Regions from separate parts of the Sphingobium sp. VMM genome, predicted to be linked through region 3. Evidence: predicted binding sites of a transcription regulator. Region 3 holds the regulator's gene; each other region holds the start of a gene.

Region 1 (4,423 bases), on a different contig from region 3:
CCCTTTCCTATATCGAAACCCTGCTCTCGCTGCTGCCCTTCGGCCTCGCCATGGCCGACCGCGACGGCCGGGTGCTGTTCGTCAACAAGGCGTTCGCCCGCGCCGCCGGCATCAAGGATGCCGAAACGCCCAGCTATCCCGGCGACCTTGTCGTGCGCGAGGATCAGGCGGCGGTGGCCGATGCAGTACGCCGCTTTGCCGTCGGCCCGCAAATGTCGGGCGACATCGCCGTGCGCATGCGCGAACAGCCCGAGGAACCGATCGCGCTCAGCCTTGCCGGCGTGCGCGGCCTGGGCGAGGCCGCCGTGCTGCTCAGCCTCAAGGATAATAGCGAGGAATCGAAGCTCAAGCGTCAGGTCGCGCAGGCGACCAAGATGCAGGCGATCGGCCAGCTGGCCGGCGGCGTCGCCCATGACTTCAACAATATCCTGACCGCCATCATCGGCCATTGCGACCTGATGCTGATGCGCCATACGCCGGGCGACAGCGACTATGACGACATCACCCAGATCAAGTCGAACAGCAATCGCGCGGCGGGCCTCACCCGCCAGCTCCTCGCCTTCTCGCGCCAGCAGACGCTGCGCCCCCAGATATTGCAGCTGCCCGACATCGTCGCCGACGTCTCCAACCTGCTGAAGCGGCTGCTCGGCGAGAATGTGAAGCTCGACGTCAGCCATGGCCGCAACCTCGGCGCAGTGCGTGCCGACCCCGGCCAGCTGGAACAGGTCATCATCAACCTGGCGGTCAATGCCCGCGATGCCATGCCCGAAGGCGGCACGCTCAATATCCAGACCTATGGCGTGCCGGCGAACCGCGTGCGCGAGATGCGGCAGCAAATTCTGCCGATCAGCGACTATACCGCGTTGCGCGTGTCCGACACGGGGCTGGGCATCCCGCCCGACATCTTGTCCAAGATCTTCGAGCCCTTCTTCACCACCAAGGAACTGGGCAAGGGCACGGGCCTTGGCCTTTCCACCGTCTATGGCATCGTCAAGCAGTCGGGCGGCTATATCTTCGCCGAATCCGAGCTGGGCCGGGGCGCCAGCTTCGTCATCTATCTGCCGGTCTATGCCGGCGGCGACATCGAGCAGGCCAAGCCCAAGACGCCGATCAAGCGCAGCGAAACCTGGGGCACCGGCACGGTTCTGCTGGTCGAGGATGAGGATATGGTCCGCGCCGTGGCCGAACGCGCCCTCACCCGCCAGGGCTACAAGGTGCTGACCGCCAGCGACGGCGAACAGGGGTTGGAAGTGCTGGGCGGCGGCGAGAAGATCGACCTGCTGATCTCCGACGTGGTGATGCCCAATATGGATGGCCCGGCCATGGTGGCGCAGGCGCGACGCAGTTTCCCCGACCTCCCCGTGCTGTTCATGTCCGGCTATGCCGAGGAGCAACTGCGCAAGTCGATCGACATCGCCAATGTCGCCTTCCTGCCCAAGCCCTTTTCCGTCAATCAGTTGGCCGAAGCGGCGCGCGACGCGCTGGCGATGCGACCGGCGGCGGAATGAACTTGGCCGCCGGCAAACGATTATGCTGGGCATCGCCTGCCCCTTTGGCTAGCGATGGGAAGCAAGCACAAGGGACAAGGGCGCATGGCTGACGGCAAGTCCATCCTCATCGTCGAGGATGAAGCGATGATCGGCATGATGCTGGAAGATTATCTCGACGCGCTCGGTTATCGCCTCCACGCGACCGCCGCGTCGGTGGACGAGGCGTGCGCCCTGGCGCGCGAGGGCGGGTTCGACGCCGCCCTGCTCGACTGCAATCTCCAGGGTGAAAAAAGCTGGCCGGTCGCCGACATATTGGCGCAGCAGTCGATCCCCTTCCTGTTCGCCACCGGCGGCATGGCGGATGATCTGCCGCAGGGCCATGCCGATCGCCCGACGCTCGCCAAGCCCTTCACCATCGGTGCCGTGGAACGCGCGCTGGAGAAGATTCTCGCCGACTGAATAGGCAGGATAGGAAATTTCCGTTCCCCTCTTGTTCCACAGGAACAAACAGGATACATCATTGGCAGGCGCCGAGTGACTCGACGCGATCCGCTTGACAGGGGATAGGCCGATGACCGCTATGCTCTCACTCATCGATTCCAAGAAGACAGGCACAATGGACAGACAGAAAGCATTGGAGGCGGCGCTCGCCCAGATTGATCGCGCCTTCGGCAAGGGCAGCGCGATGAAGCTCGGCAGCCGCGAGAAGATCGAGATTGAATCGATCTCGACCGGCTCGCTCGGCCTCGACATCGCGCTCGGCATCGGCGGCCTGCCCAAGGGCCGCATCATCGAGATTTATGGCCCGGAAAGCTCGGGCAAGACCACACTGACGCTGCATGCGATCGCCGAAGCCCAGAAGGCCGGCGGCACCGCTGCCTTCGTCGACGCGGAACATGCGCTCGACCCCATCTATGCCAAGAAGCTGGGCGTCGACATTGACGAACTGATCGTGTCGCAGCCCGACACCGGCGAACAGGCGCTGGAAATCGTCGACACGCTGGTCCGCTCCAACGCCATCGACATCCTCGTCGTCGACTCGGTCGCCGCGCTGGTGCCGCGTGCCGAGATCGAGGGCGAGATGGGCGACAGCCATGTCGGCCTGCAGGCGCGTCTCATGAGCCAGGCGCTGCGCAAGCTGACCGGGTCGATCGCCCGCTCCAAGTGCATGGTGATCTTCATCAACCAGGTGCGCATGAAGATCGGCGTGATGTACGGCAATCCGGAAACCACCACCGGCGGCAACGCGCTCAAATTCTACGCCTCGGTCCGTCTCGACATCCGTCGCACCGGCCAGATCAAGGATCGCGACGATATCGTCGGCAACGCGACCCGCGTGAAGGTGGTGAAGAACAAGGTCGCCCCGCCCTTCAAGCAGGTCGAGTTCGACATCATGTATGGCGAGGGCATTTCCAAGATCGGCGAGATGCTCGACATCGGCGTCAAGGCCGGGCTGGTCGAGAAGTCGGGCTCCTGGTTCTCCTATGACTCGGTCCGCATCGGCCAAGGTCGCGAAAACGCCAAGACCTTCCTCAAGGAAAATCCCGAAATGGCAGACCGCCTGGAAAAGGCGATCCGCGGCAAGACCGAGGAAGTCGCCGAAGGGATGATGGCCGGACCCGAAGCGGGGGATGACGACTAAGCAGGACGACCGCGCCCGACCGGATCAACCGGGCGCTTGATCCTGCCTTTCGTCCACCTCTGGCTTCACGCTCTGAAAAGGCCCGTCGCGCGATGGCGCGGCGGGCCTTTTACCTGCCGGGCGCGCGACAGGGCTGTCGCCATGCAGGCGCAACGGAGGGGAAGAGGGAAAAGACCGCTATTCGTGCGGCCGCAGGGCGCGGTTGAGCGAATCCAGCACCTCGGCGATCGGTTCGGTCACGGTGACGCTGCGGCCTTCGCCAAAGCGGATGCGGGTGCCGTCGGTCACGGATGAGACGAAGGTCACCTGGGTAGGGTTGACCGCGGTTTCGGTGCGATCGACGCCGACGAACATGACAAGCATGATCTTCTCTCCCATTTTCGGCCCGTGCCGGACCCATTGGGTGCAAGACTAGCTGCTTTTTGCGCCGTTACCAGAGGCTTTGTGCGGTTCAGCCTGCCTGGATCGCCTGTAGGAACCGGCTCGCCCGATCATCCAGCCGGTGCGCGACCGTCGCCAGTTGCCCCGCCGCAACGCCGATATCATGGGCGCCCGCCGCCGCCGCGCTTGCATTGTCGCTGATCTGGCGCGCACTCTGGCGGATATGGTCGCTCGACGATCCGGCTTCCGACAGGCTGGCGGCGATCGACCGGCTGAAGGCGCCATGGCGCGCCACCGCCGAAAAGACCGATGCCGACACCTCATTCGCGGTCGCCATCGCCGCGTCCATGTGCAGATGGCCCTGCGCCACCGTCTCCACCGCCAGCCGGACATGGCCGATGCGCTGGCCGATCTCGGCCGCCGCCTCGCGCGTCTGGCTCGCCAGCGTCTTCACCTCGCGCGCCACCACGGCAAAGCCCTGCCCCGCCTCGCCGGCCCGTGCCGCCTCGATGCTGGCATTGAGCGCCAGCATGCTGGTCGCCCGCGCAATATCGTCGATCAGGGTGATGACCGCGCCGATCCCGTCCGCCTCGACGCGCAGCGCCGCCGTCTGCTCGGCCCCGACCTGCGTCTGCGCCACCGCCGCGCGGATCGCCTCGCCCGCCGCGCGCACCTGGCTTTCCATCGCCTGGAACAGCCCGCCCAGTTCCTGCCCGCCGCTGGCGATGCCGTGCAGGCTGTCGGCAGTCTGCTCCGCCGCGACCGCCATGCCGGCCGCCGCCTCGCCATTGCCCGACGCCCGCTCCACCGCCTGTTCAGCGCGCGCCGACAGCATGTCGGCCATGCCGACCAGATCCGCGATCAGCGCCTCGACATCCGCGCGAAATGCGCCGCTCTCGCGCGTCACATG
Region 2 (4,423 bases), on a different contig from region 3:
CGAACGGAGACACCACCATGCTGAGCCCGGCGACCGCGTTCCCGTACCGTCGGCCAGGGTGCCCCTACTGCGGACACACGATCGACCACTGGCCCAAAGAGGCTCACGTCCAGAGCTGCCGGCTCTGTCTCCGCCCCATGATCCTTCTGCGCTGGCCGACAGACTGGAACGGCCCGAAGCGGCTACGCGGCCTGCTGGACGTGGGTTTCGCCCTCTACGGGCTCCTCACGATAGCGCTGGTCGCCGCCTTCATCATCACCGGCCTGACGCCGCACGCCTTCGCCAAGGGATTCTCGGTTCTGCTGTTCATCATCGGCAGTGTGCTCGCGGCCGATGGCGTGCTCGGGCTCCGGACGGGCCTGGACAGGACAGGCAAGCGGTTACGTTCCGGTCGACCAGCGCGCGTTCTCGCTGGAGGCAAACTCGTCGCCGGCTCGGCCGCCATCATCCTGCTATGTATCGGGCTCGCTCTCTAAGGATGCCAAGAGGCTGACGTTCACCCTCATCCGCCGAGCTTCGCCGCATCCTCCATAACGCTGTCCGGCTCGCCAAACCGATAGGCCGCCAATTCCTCTCGGTCGGTCTTGCTCAGAGGACTCTTGCTGTAGGTGCCTCTGGCCCAGCTATCGGTGCCGGTGTGCCGCTCGCCCAAGCGGAGCATCTCGTCATGCGGAGCGACATACCAGACACCACGATCCGGAAACGCCACCCAGATATTTCTCCCGATATACTTCCTGTCGATGGTCCACCGCCCCTTGAGCTGCACGAGCCTGGTGTCGCCGGTCGCCTCGTTGAGGAGGATAAGATCGATGCCGTTGTCGTACACCGGCAGATACACGTTGTAGCCTTGATTGAGCGCCACGGTGACGAGCGCGTTGCGGTTCACCACCTCGACGGCGTCACTGGTCAGCTTCATCGTTCTCCCTACCGCCGATCGCCTGACAGTCCCGCCTGAACGTGGCAGAACCGCGCGCATGTGTAACCGCTACCGCATCTCCGCGAAACAGGCCGCCGTCATGCGCGCGTGCGGGTTCGAGCCGCCCTATGCGCCCGACGAGGTGTTCCCGCCAGCGCGCGAGATCTTCCCGACCGGCAAGAAGACGGCCAGACATGGCCCGATCGTGCGCCGGAGCGCGGCCGGCAACCGGCCCCTGGAGATGGTGCTGCTCGAATGGGGCTTTCCGACCAAGGTGCCGAGCAAGCGCAACCCGGAAATCAAGCTCGACAAATACGTCACGAACGCGCGGAACCTCGCCTCGTCCATGTGGAAGCCATCCATCGCGAGCGCTGAGCGCCGCTGCATCGTGCCGTTCACCTGGTTCGCCGAGCCGCATCCTGAAGGTGGCACCGGCGACGATGGCAAGCCGCGGCAGATGTGGTTTGCCCTTCCGGATCAGCCGATCGGCTTCTTCGCCGGCCTGTGGCGCCCGACCGAGCGGGGCGAGGCCTATGCCTTCGCCACGACGAACCCTAACGAGTTCGTGAAGCCGTGGCATCCAAAGGCTATGCCGGTGATCCTGCGACCCTGCGACCTGCTGCAATGGCTCGACGGCAGTGCGGCCGACGCTCTGGCGCTCGTCCAGCCTTACGCCGGCGAGATGATCCGCCAGGTCGAGACCCCGGCCGACGACCTCATCGAGATCGACGCCTGACTGCCACCAACTTGCTCACATCGGTTGCTCGCCCGCAGCGTAGAAGAGCTGCTGACGGTTGACCCGTAAGCGAACCTAAAGAGGATCCATCGGAATTGAACGGCTTGACCCGTGACGCCTCTTGGCGGAACATAGAGGGAACACTCCGAGTCTAGTTGATCATGCCTGCCGTCGATTCTCGCCCCGCCCACATAGCCCGCCTTCGCTCGATCGCGACCCCGCTCGCAGAGTATCGAACGATGCCATTCGGCGTGCCGGAGCTCGACCAACGGCTCGCGAGCGGCGGTCTGAGGGCCGGAGCACTGCACGAGGCGACAGCGCAGACCTGCTCGCTTGTCGACGATGCAGCCACGACGCTTTTCCTCTGTGGTATTGCCGCACGGGAGGCGGCGAGCAGCAATGGTCCCGTCCTGTGGGTCAGCTGCCGCAGCGACCTGTACGCACCCGCGCTGGCGCAAGCGGGCCTTGCCTCGGCTGCGGTCATCCACGCCCAACCACGCGACGACACCGAGCTCCTCGCCGTTGTTGAGGACGCGATCCGCGACGGGACGCCGGCCGTGATCGTGGCAGAGGCCGAAAGGATCTCGATGGTGGCGTCACGTCGTCTGCAGCTTGCCGCGGCGGATGCGGACCTTCCCGTCCTGCTCCTGCGGCGAAGGCGTCGTCTCGGTCAGGATCCACTGGCCGAACCGTCCGCTGCCTGGACACGTTGGCGGATCGCCAGCGCACCGTCCGAGCGGCTCGAGGTCAGCGGCGTGGGACGGCCGCGCTGGACGGTCGAACTGGCCCGCCAACGTAGTGGCGTGTCTTTCTCCCTGATCGTGGAGGGCAGCGATGAGACGGGTCGTCTCCGCGTTCCTGCCGCACTTGGCCATCGAGCGGCTGAGACGGCAGGAACGGTCCGCCACGCCGCCGCCTAGCCGGCCGGCGCTTCAATTCCCCGTCGACGATGATCCCGGTGCTTGCTCGGTTCCGCGCGGCGGCGGTTGGCGACCGGGCGCGCGCTGGGCCCGCGAAGGCTTGCCGTCGCGCGCCGAAGTTGAGGCGCAGATCGCAAGCCTGCCAAAGCACTCGCAACCACCGGCACGCGAACTCGGCCGACGTTCGGAGGCGGCGCAGCATCCGTTCAAAGCAAAGCCGGCGACAGTACCCTTGCAAGGCAACGCAGCCGCCATGGCTGCGGATGCCCCACTCGCTCTGTTCGGCAAGGTAGGGCGCCGAGAAGAGATCGTCGCCGCCTGCCCGGGAGCGCAGACGCTGGGCATCCATGTTGGCATGGCGGCTACACATGCGCGTGCGCTCGTCTCGGACCTCGACCTGCGCCCCGCCGAACCCGAAGCGGATGCGGCGCTGCTCGATCGTTTGGCCCTACTTGCGGTCCGGCGCTGGTCTCCGACCGCAGCCGTGTCTGATCCCGATGGGCTGTGGATCGACCTGACCGGCTGCGCACACCTCCATGGCGGCGAGCGCCGCTTCTGTCAGAGGCTGCTCGCCTTCTGCAGACGCGCAGGATTTACGGCGCGCATCGCGGTCGCCGAGACTCCTGGCGCTGCCCATGCGCTGGCTCGGTTCGGTGGTGCAGACCTCGCTTGCGTGGCGCCCGGCTCGATCACCGCCGCGCTCTCCCCGCTTCCGATCGCGTCCCTTCGACTGACTTCGACAGCGCTGAGTGCGGCACGGCGGTTCGGCTTCGATACGGTGGCCGATCTCCTCCCGGTCGCGCGGGGACCGCTGGCGCGACGGCTCGGCCTACCCGCCATCACCCGCCTCGATCAAGCGCTCGGAAGCGTTGCAGAGCCGATCACCCCGCGTGTGGACCCCAGTACCCCGATGGTCGAGCGCCGGCTGCTCGAGCCGATCGGCACCGCGGACGCGATCGAGCAAGTGATGGTCGATCTCCTTGGCGATCTTGCCCAGGTGTTGCAGACAAGAGGGCTTGGCGTTCGATCGCTCCGGCTTGCCGGTCTGCGTATCGACGGCAGTGAGCAGATCGTGGGCATCGGCACTTCCCGGCCTACCCGCGATGTACCCCACCTTCTGCGCCTGCTGAAGCTCCGGATCGAGCGCATCGACCCGGGCGTGGGTGTCGAACAATTCCGGCTGGCAGCGCCTCACACAGAACCGATGGATGCAGTCGATCTGGGCGCCGTCCTTGCCGGCGATACAGTCACGCGAGACCCAGCCCGCCTCGTCGACGTGGTTGCGGGACGGATCGGCAGCGGAGCCGTCTACCGGATTGCCCCGGTTGAGAGCCACGTACCAGAGCGGGCGGTGACGCGCAGCAGTCCGATCGACCTCCCGGGGGATTGGCCGGCATGGCAACGTCCGGTCAGGCTACTGGTTCGCCCGGAGCCGCTCTGGGGCGTCATCGCGCTCCTGCCAGACCAACCGCCCCGCCGTTTCGAGTGGCGGGGTAAGCCTCACCGTGTCGTTGCTGGCGATGGGCCGGAACGCATCCACGGCGAGTGGTGGCGGCGCGATGCCGAAGTCTGGGCTGTGCGGGACTATTTCCGGGTCGAGGACGGGGATGGCGGCCGGTATTGGCTGTTCCGGCGCGGCGACGGAATGGACGACGACACCGGCGATCTTAGCTGGTGGATCCATGGTGTTTTCGCATGACCGCCTATGTCGAGCTGCAGGTGCTGACGCACTTTTCGCTGCTGCGCGGCGCGTCGAGCCCCGAGGAACTGTTCTCGGCGGCGGCTCTGCTTGGCTATCCGTCGTTGGGAATAGCCGACATGGGGACCGTAGGAGGGGTCGTGCGCGCCTGG
Region 3 (4,423 bases):
GGCGCTTCCTCCGGCGAACGGTCGCGCCAGCGGCCGTCATAGCGCATCGGCTGCTTGGCGGCGCGCTGCTGTTCACGCAGCTCGGCCAGCTCTTCCTGCGTCGCATAGCAGCGATAGGCATGACCATTGGCGAGCAGCTGATTGGCGACCTCGGCATGGCGCGGGGTGCGCTCGAACTGGAACACGGCGGGCTCATCGCCGCCCAGGTTCAGCCATTCCAGGCCGTCGAAAATGGCTGCCACGGCTTCCTCGGTGGAGCGGGCGCGATCCGTATCCTCGATGCGGAGCAGGAACTTGCCGCCATGATGGCGCGCGAACAGCCAGTTGAACAGCGCGGTGCGGGCGCCGCCAATATGCAGGAAGCCCGTTGGCGACGGGGCGAAACGGGTCACCACCTGCTTGTTCAATCCCGTTGCACTTGCCGTCATATTCGCTGACATTCTTCCTGCCTGATCCATGGATGCGACGCCCCCTAGCATGGCTTTTGAGCCACGACAAACGTCCGTTGGGCGCAGGACGGTGCGTATTGCGCACAATGGATTTGCGCGGATCGAACAATGGCTGGAGGTGGAGCGCGAACAGCTCGCCTTGTGGGTGCCGGTGGCGCTGGGCGCGGGCATTGCCGGCTGGTTCGTACTGCCGGGACCGGCACACTGGCTGGCCAGTTGCTGCGCGGCGCTGGGGCTGGCCTGTCTGGCGCTGTTGCTGCCGGTGGGCGCGCGATTGCGGCATATGCTGGTGGCGGGCGGCTTGCTGGCTTGTGTTGGTTGCCTGCTGGTCTGGGGCAAGGCGACATGGCTGGGTCAGCCGCCGCTGGCCCGTCCCATATTCGTACAGGTGACGGGGACGGTGACGGCGGTGGCCAAGCTGCCGGCGCAACAGATGGTGCGCGTGGGGCTGCGGCCGATCGAGGCGCCAGCGCTGCCCGCGGCGATCCGAGTGAATATCGCGGAGGCGGATGTGCCCGAAGGACTGGGTAAGGGGGCGGTGCTGCGCTTTCGCGTGCGCCTGATGCCGCCCGCGCCGCCGAGCGTGCCGGGGGCGTTCGATTTCGCGCGGCGTGCTTATTTCCAGGGGATCGGGGCGACCGGGCGGGCGCTGACGCCGGTCGAAATGGTGGAGCAGGCGCGCGAGGGGCCGACGCTGCGGGCGCGACTGTTCGATCATATCGGCGGGCAGGTGGCGGGCGCACCGGCGGGGATTGCGGTGGCGCTGGCGACCGGCGATCAGGGCGCGATTGCCGAAGCGGATGCCGAGGCGATGCGGCGCAGTGGCCTTGCCCATCTTCTGTCGATCAGCGGGCTGCATGTGACGGCGCTGATTGGGGCGGTGATATTCCTGCTGTTGCGCCTGCTGGCGCTGATCCCGCGCGCGGCGCTGGACTGGCCGCTGATGCTGATCGCGGCGGCCGGGGGCGCGCTGGCGGGGATCGGCTATACGCTGCTGACGGGCGCGGAGGTGCCGACGGTGCGATCCTGCATCGCGGCGCTGCTGGTGCTGGGCGGGCTGGCGCTGGGGCGCGAGGCGATCACCTTGCGGCTGGTGGCGACCGGGGCGCTGGTGGTGCTGGTCTTCTGGCCGGAGGCGCTGATCGGGCCGAGCTTCCAGATGAGCTTTGCTGCCGTGGTCGCGCTGGTGGCGCTGGGCGAGCATCGGCGGTTCAAGATGTTCGCGATGGCGCGGGACGAGCCTTGGCTGCGCAAGGCCGGACGGACGGTGGCGGCGATGCTGTTGACGGGGCTTGGCATCGAACTGGTGCTGGCACCGATCGCCCTTTTCCATTTTCACAAGGCAGGTTTGCTGGGCGCGGTGGCCAATCTGGTCGCGATCCCGCTCACCACCTTCGTCATCATGCCGCTGGAGGCGCTGGCGCTGCTCTTCGACCTCGTCGGGCTGGGCGCGCCCTTCTGGTGGCTCACGGCCAAGGCGATCGCGCTGTTGCTGGCGGTGGCGCATGGCGTGGCGGCGAGCCCGATGGCGGTGATGCTGGCACCGGCGGTGCCGGGCTGGATTTTCGGGATCATTGTCGTCGGTGGTCTGTGGTGTCTGCTCTGGCGCAGTCGCTGGCGCTGGCTGGGGGTGGGGCCGGTGGCGGTTGGCCTGATCGGCATCGCGCTGCTGGCGCCGCCCGATATCGTGGTAACCGGCGACGGGCGGCATGTCGCGGTGCGGACGCAGGCAGGAACGATGGCGCTGCTGCGCGAGGGGGCGGGCGATTATGTCCGCGACGTGCTGAGCGAGAGCGCGGGCTATGACGGGACGCTGGAGGCGATCGCGACGATGAAGCAGGCGCGCTGTTCGACTGATCTGTGTGCCGTGACGTTGCCGCGGGGCGGGCGCAACTGGCGCTTGCTGGTGACGCGCAATGCGATGCTGGTCGATCGGCCGACATTGGAGCGGGATTGCGCGGCGGCCGATATCGTCATCAGCGATCGGGGGCTGCCCTGGTGGTGCCGGCCGCGCTGGATGAAGATCGACCGCTGGCTGCTGTCCCGCACCGGCGGCCTGTCGATTGGCCTTGAAAGCGGCAAAGTTCACACCGTCCATCGGCCCGGCGACGCGCATCCCTGGATCGTGCGCCGCCGGCCCCGAACGGCCGGTCAGTTGTAGCGGCGCAGCAGGCCGGCGAGCTTGCCCTGGATGCGGACCTGGCGCGGATCGTAGATCTGCGGCTCATAGGCGGCATTGGCGGGATCGAGCCGGACGCGCGCGCCTTCGCGGCGGAAATATTTGAGCGTGGCTTCGGCATCGTCGATCAGGGCGACGACGATCTGGCCTTCGCGCGCGACATCGGTGCGCTGGATCAGCGCGAAGTCGCCGTCGAGAATGCCGGCCTCCATCATCGAGTCCCCCGACACTTCGAGCGCATAATGATCGCCCGAGCCGAGCAAGGCGGCGGGGACGGAGAGCATGGTGTGGCTTTCCATCGCCTCGATCGGCACGCCGGCGGCAATGCGGCCGTGCAGCGGGATTTCGATCACGTCATTGGCGGCGGTCGGTAGCAGCACAGCGGGCGCCGACACCTTGGGCGTCGGAATGGCCGGCGCGGGCGCGCGGTGCATCGCATCGGGCAGCTTCAACACTTCGAGCGCGCGGGCGCGGTTGGGCAGGCGACGGATGAAGCCGCGTTCTTCCAGCGCGTTGATCAACCGGTGGATGCCGGACTTGGAGCGCAGATCGAGCGCGTCCTTCATCTCCTCGAACGAAGGGGACACGCCGCCTTCTTCCAGCCGGGTCTGAATGAAGCTCAGCAATTCCTGCTGCTTGGGCGTCAACATCGGCGGTCCTCCATGGAACGAATGAAGAACGCATAGGAAACGGAAAGGGGCAAGTCAAGCGCGTTAAGCCATGCGCCGCTTTTGCCGGTCAGGCGGTCAGATAGTCAGGCGGTCAGGGGGATGATGTCGACCATGTCGCCGGCAATGGCGGGGGCTGAACCGGCCGGGCGGCGGATCAGACAGTCGGCCAGCGCCATGGCGGCGGTGGCGGCGCTGTCCTGCGACGTGACCGAGACGATGCCGTCGGCGCCGCGATAGGCGCGCAGATAATCGTCGCGTTCCGCCGTCGCGCCGAGTGGGGCGGCAAGGCGGGCCTGCACGACCGGCGGCAGCGGCGCGCGCGATCCGGCGAGATGGCGGACCAGCGGGCAGAGGAAGAGGGTGCCGGTGACGAAAGCGGAGACCGGATTGCCCGGCAGGCCGAGAAAGATTGCGTTGCTGAGGCGTCCGGCCATCAGCGGTTTGCCCGGCCGCATCGCGATCTTGTAGAAATCGAGCGTGCCGCCGGCCGCCGCAAAGGCGGGGCGGACATAGTCATGGTCGCCGACCGAGGCGCCGCCGGTCGAGACGATGATGTCGGCCTGGGCCGCCTGTTCCAGCGCCTGCGTCATGGCGGAGAGATCGTCGGGCACGATGCCAAGGTCGATCACCTCGCAGGGCAGGGCGGCGAGCAGGGCGGCGAGCATCGGCGCGTTGGACGAGGGGAGATACCCAGGCGGCGTCGGCGCGCCGGGGGCAACAAGTTCATTGCCGGTCGAGAGCAGGGCGACACGCGGGCGGGTGCCGACGGGCAGGCTGCCATGGCCGCCCAGCACGGCGAGCGCGATCTGGCCCGGCGTGAGGCGGCTGCCGGCGCGGACCAGCAGCGTGTCGGCGTGGAAATCCGAGCCGAGCGGGCGGACATGCCTGCCGGGCATCAATATGCCGTCATGCGCGGTCAGTTTGTCGCCATCGCGCGTGGCATTTTCCTGGATCAGGATCGCGTCGGCGCCGGCCGGCAAGGGTGCGCCGGTGAAGATGCGGCAGGCCTGGCCCGGTTGCAGGGCCGGGATATCGGCGTCGCCCGCGCTGCTGGTGGCGACCAGCTGCCACGGCCCGGCGCCTTCGGATGCGCGCACGGCATAGCCGTCCATCGCGGAAAGATC

What was found. The regulator LexA, encoded in region 3, represses DNA repair genes until DNA is damaged. The targets are predictions, from matches to a motif close to GTTCCNCNCTTGTTCT.
Region 1: recA (recombinase RecA) is a predicted target of LexA. The motif match lies at 1,972-1,987, and genes of this name have one in related genera.
Region 2: ACUCV3_RS15875 (ImuA family protein) is a predicted target of LexA. The motif match lies at 1,779-1,794, and genes of this name have one in related genera.

What each region holds. Positions count from the first base shown of each region.
Region 1 covers NZ_JBXGSI010000004.1:229,049-233,471, reverse strand. Annotated here, with positions in the region: gene ACUCV3_RS07560 (hybrid sensor histidine kinase/response regulator) at 1-1,508, shown strand, start outside; gene ACUCV3_RS07555 (response regulator) at 1,593-1,949, shown strand; gene recA (recombinase RecA) at 2,062-3,132, shown strand; gene ACUCV3_RS07545 (hypothetical protein) at 3,310-3,495, opposite strand; gene ACUCV3_RS07540 (methyl-accepting chemotaxis protein) at 3,584-4,423, opposite strand, start outside.
Region 2 covers NZ_JBXGSI010000011.1:153,061-157,483, reverse strand. Annotated here, with positions in the region: gene ACUCV3_RS15895 (DUF5818 domain-containing protein) at 1-24, shown strand, start outside; gene ACUCV3_RS15890 (hypothetical protein) at 138-476, shown strand; gene ACUCV3_RS15885 (hypothetical protein) at 503-916, opposite strand; gene ACUCV3_RS15880 (SOS response-associated peptidase) at 975-1,652, shown strand; gene ACUCV3_RS15875 (ImuA family protein) at 1,892-2,572, shown strand; gene ACUCV3_RS15870 (Y-family DNA polymerase) at 2,487-4,271, shown strand; gene ACUCV3_RS15865 (error-prone DNA polymerase) at 4,268-4,423, shown strand, end outside.
Region 3 covers NZ_JBXGSI010000007.1:27,577-31,999, reverse strand. Annotated here, with positions in the region: gene gltX (glutamate--tRNA ligase) at 1-428, opposite strand, end outside; gene ACUCV3_RS10515 (ComEC/Rec2 family competence protein) at 478-2,610, shown strand; gene lexA (transcriptional repressor LexA) at 2,601-3,278, opposite strand; gene ACUCV3_RS10505 (molybdopterin molybdotransferase MoeA) at 3,383-4,423, opposite strand, start outside.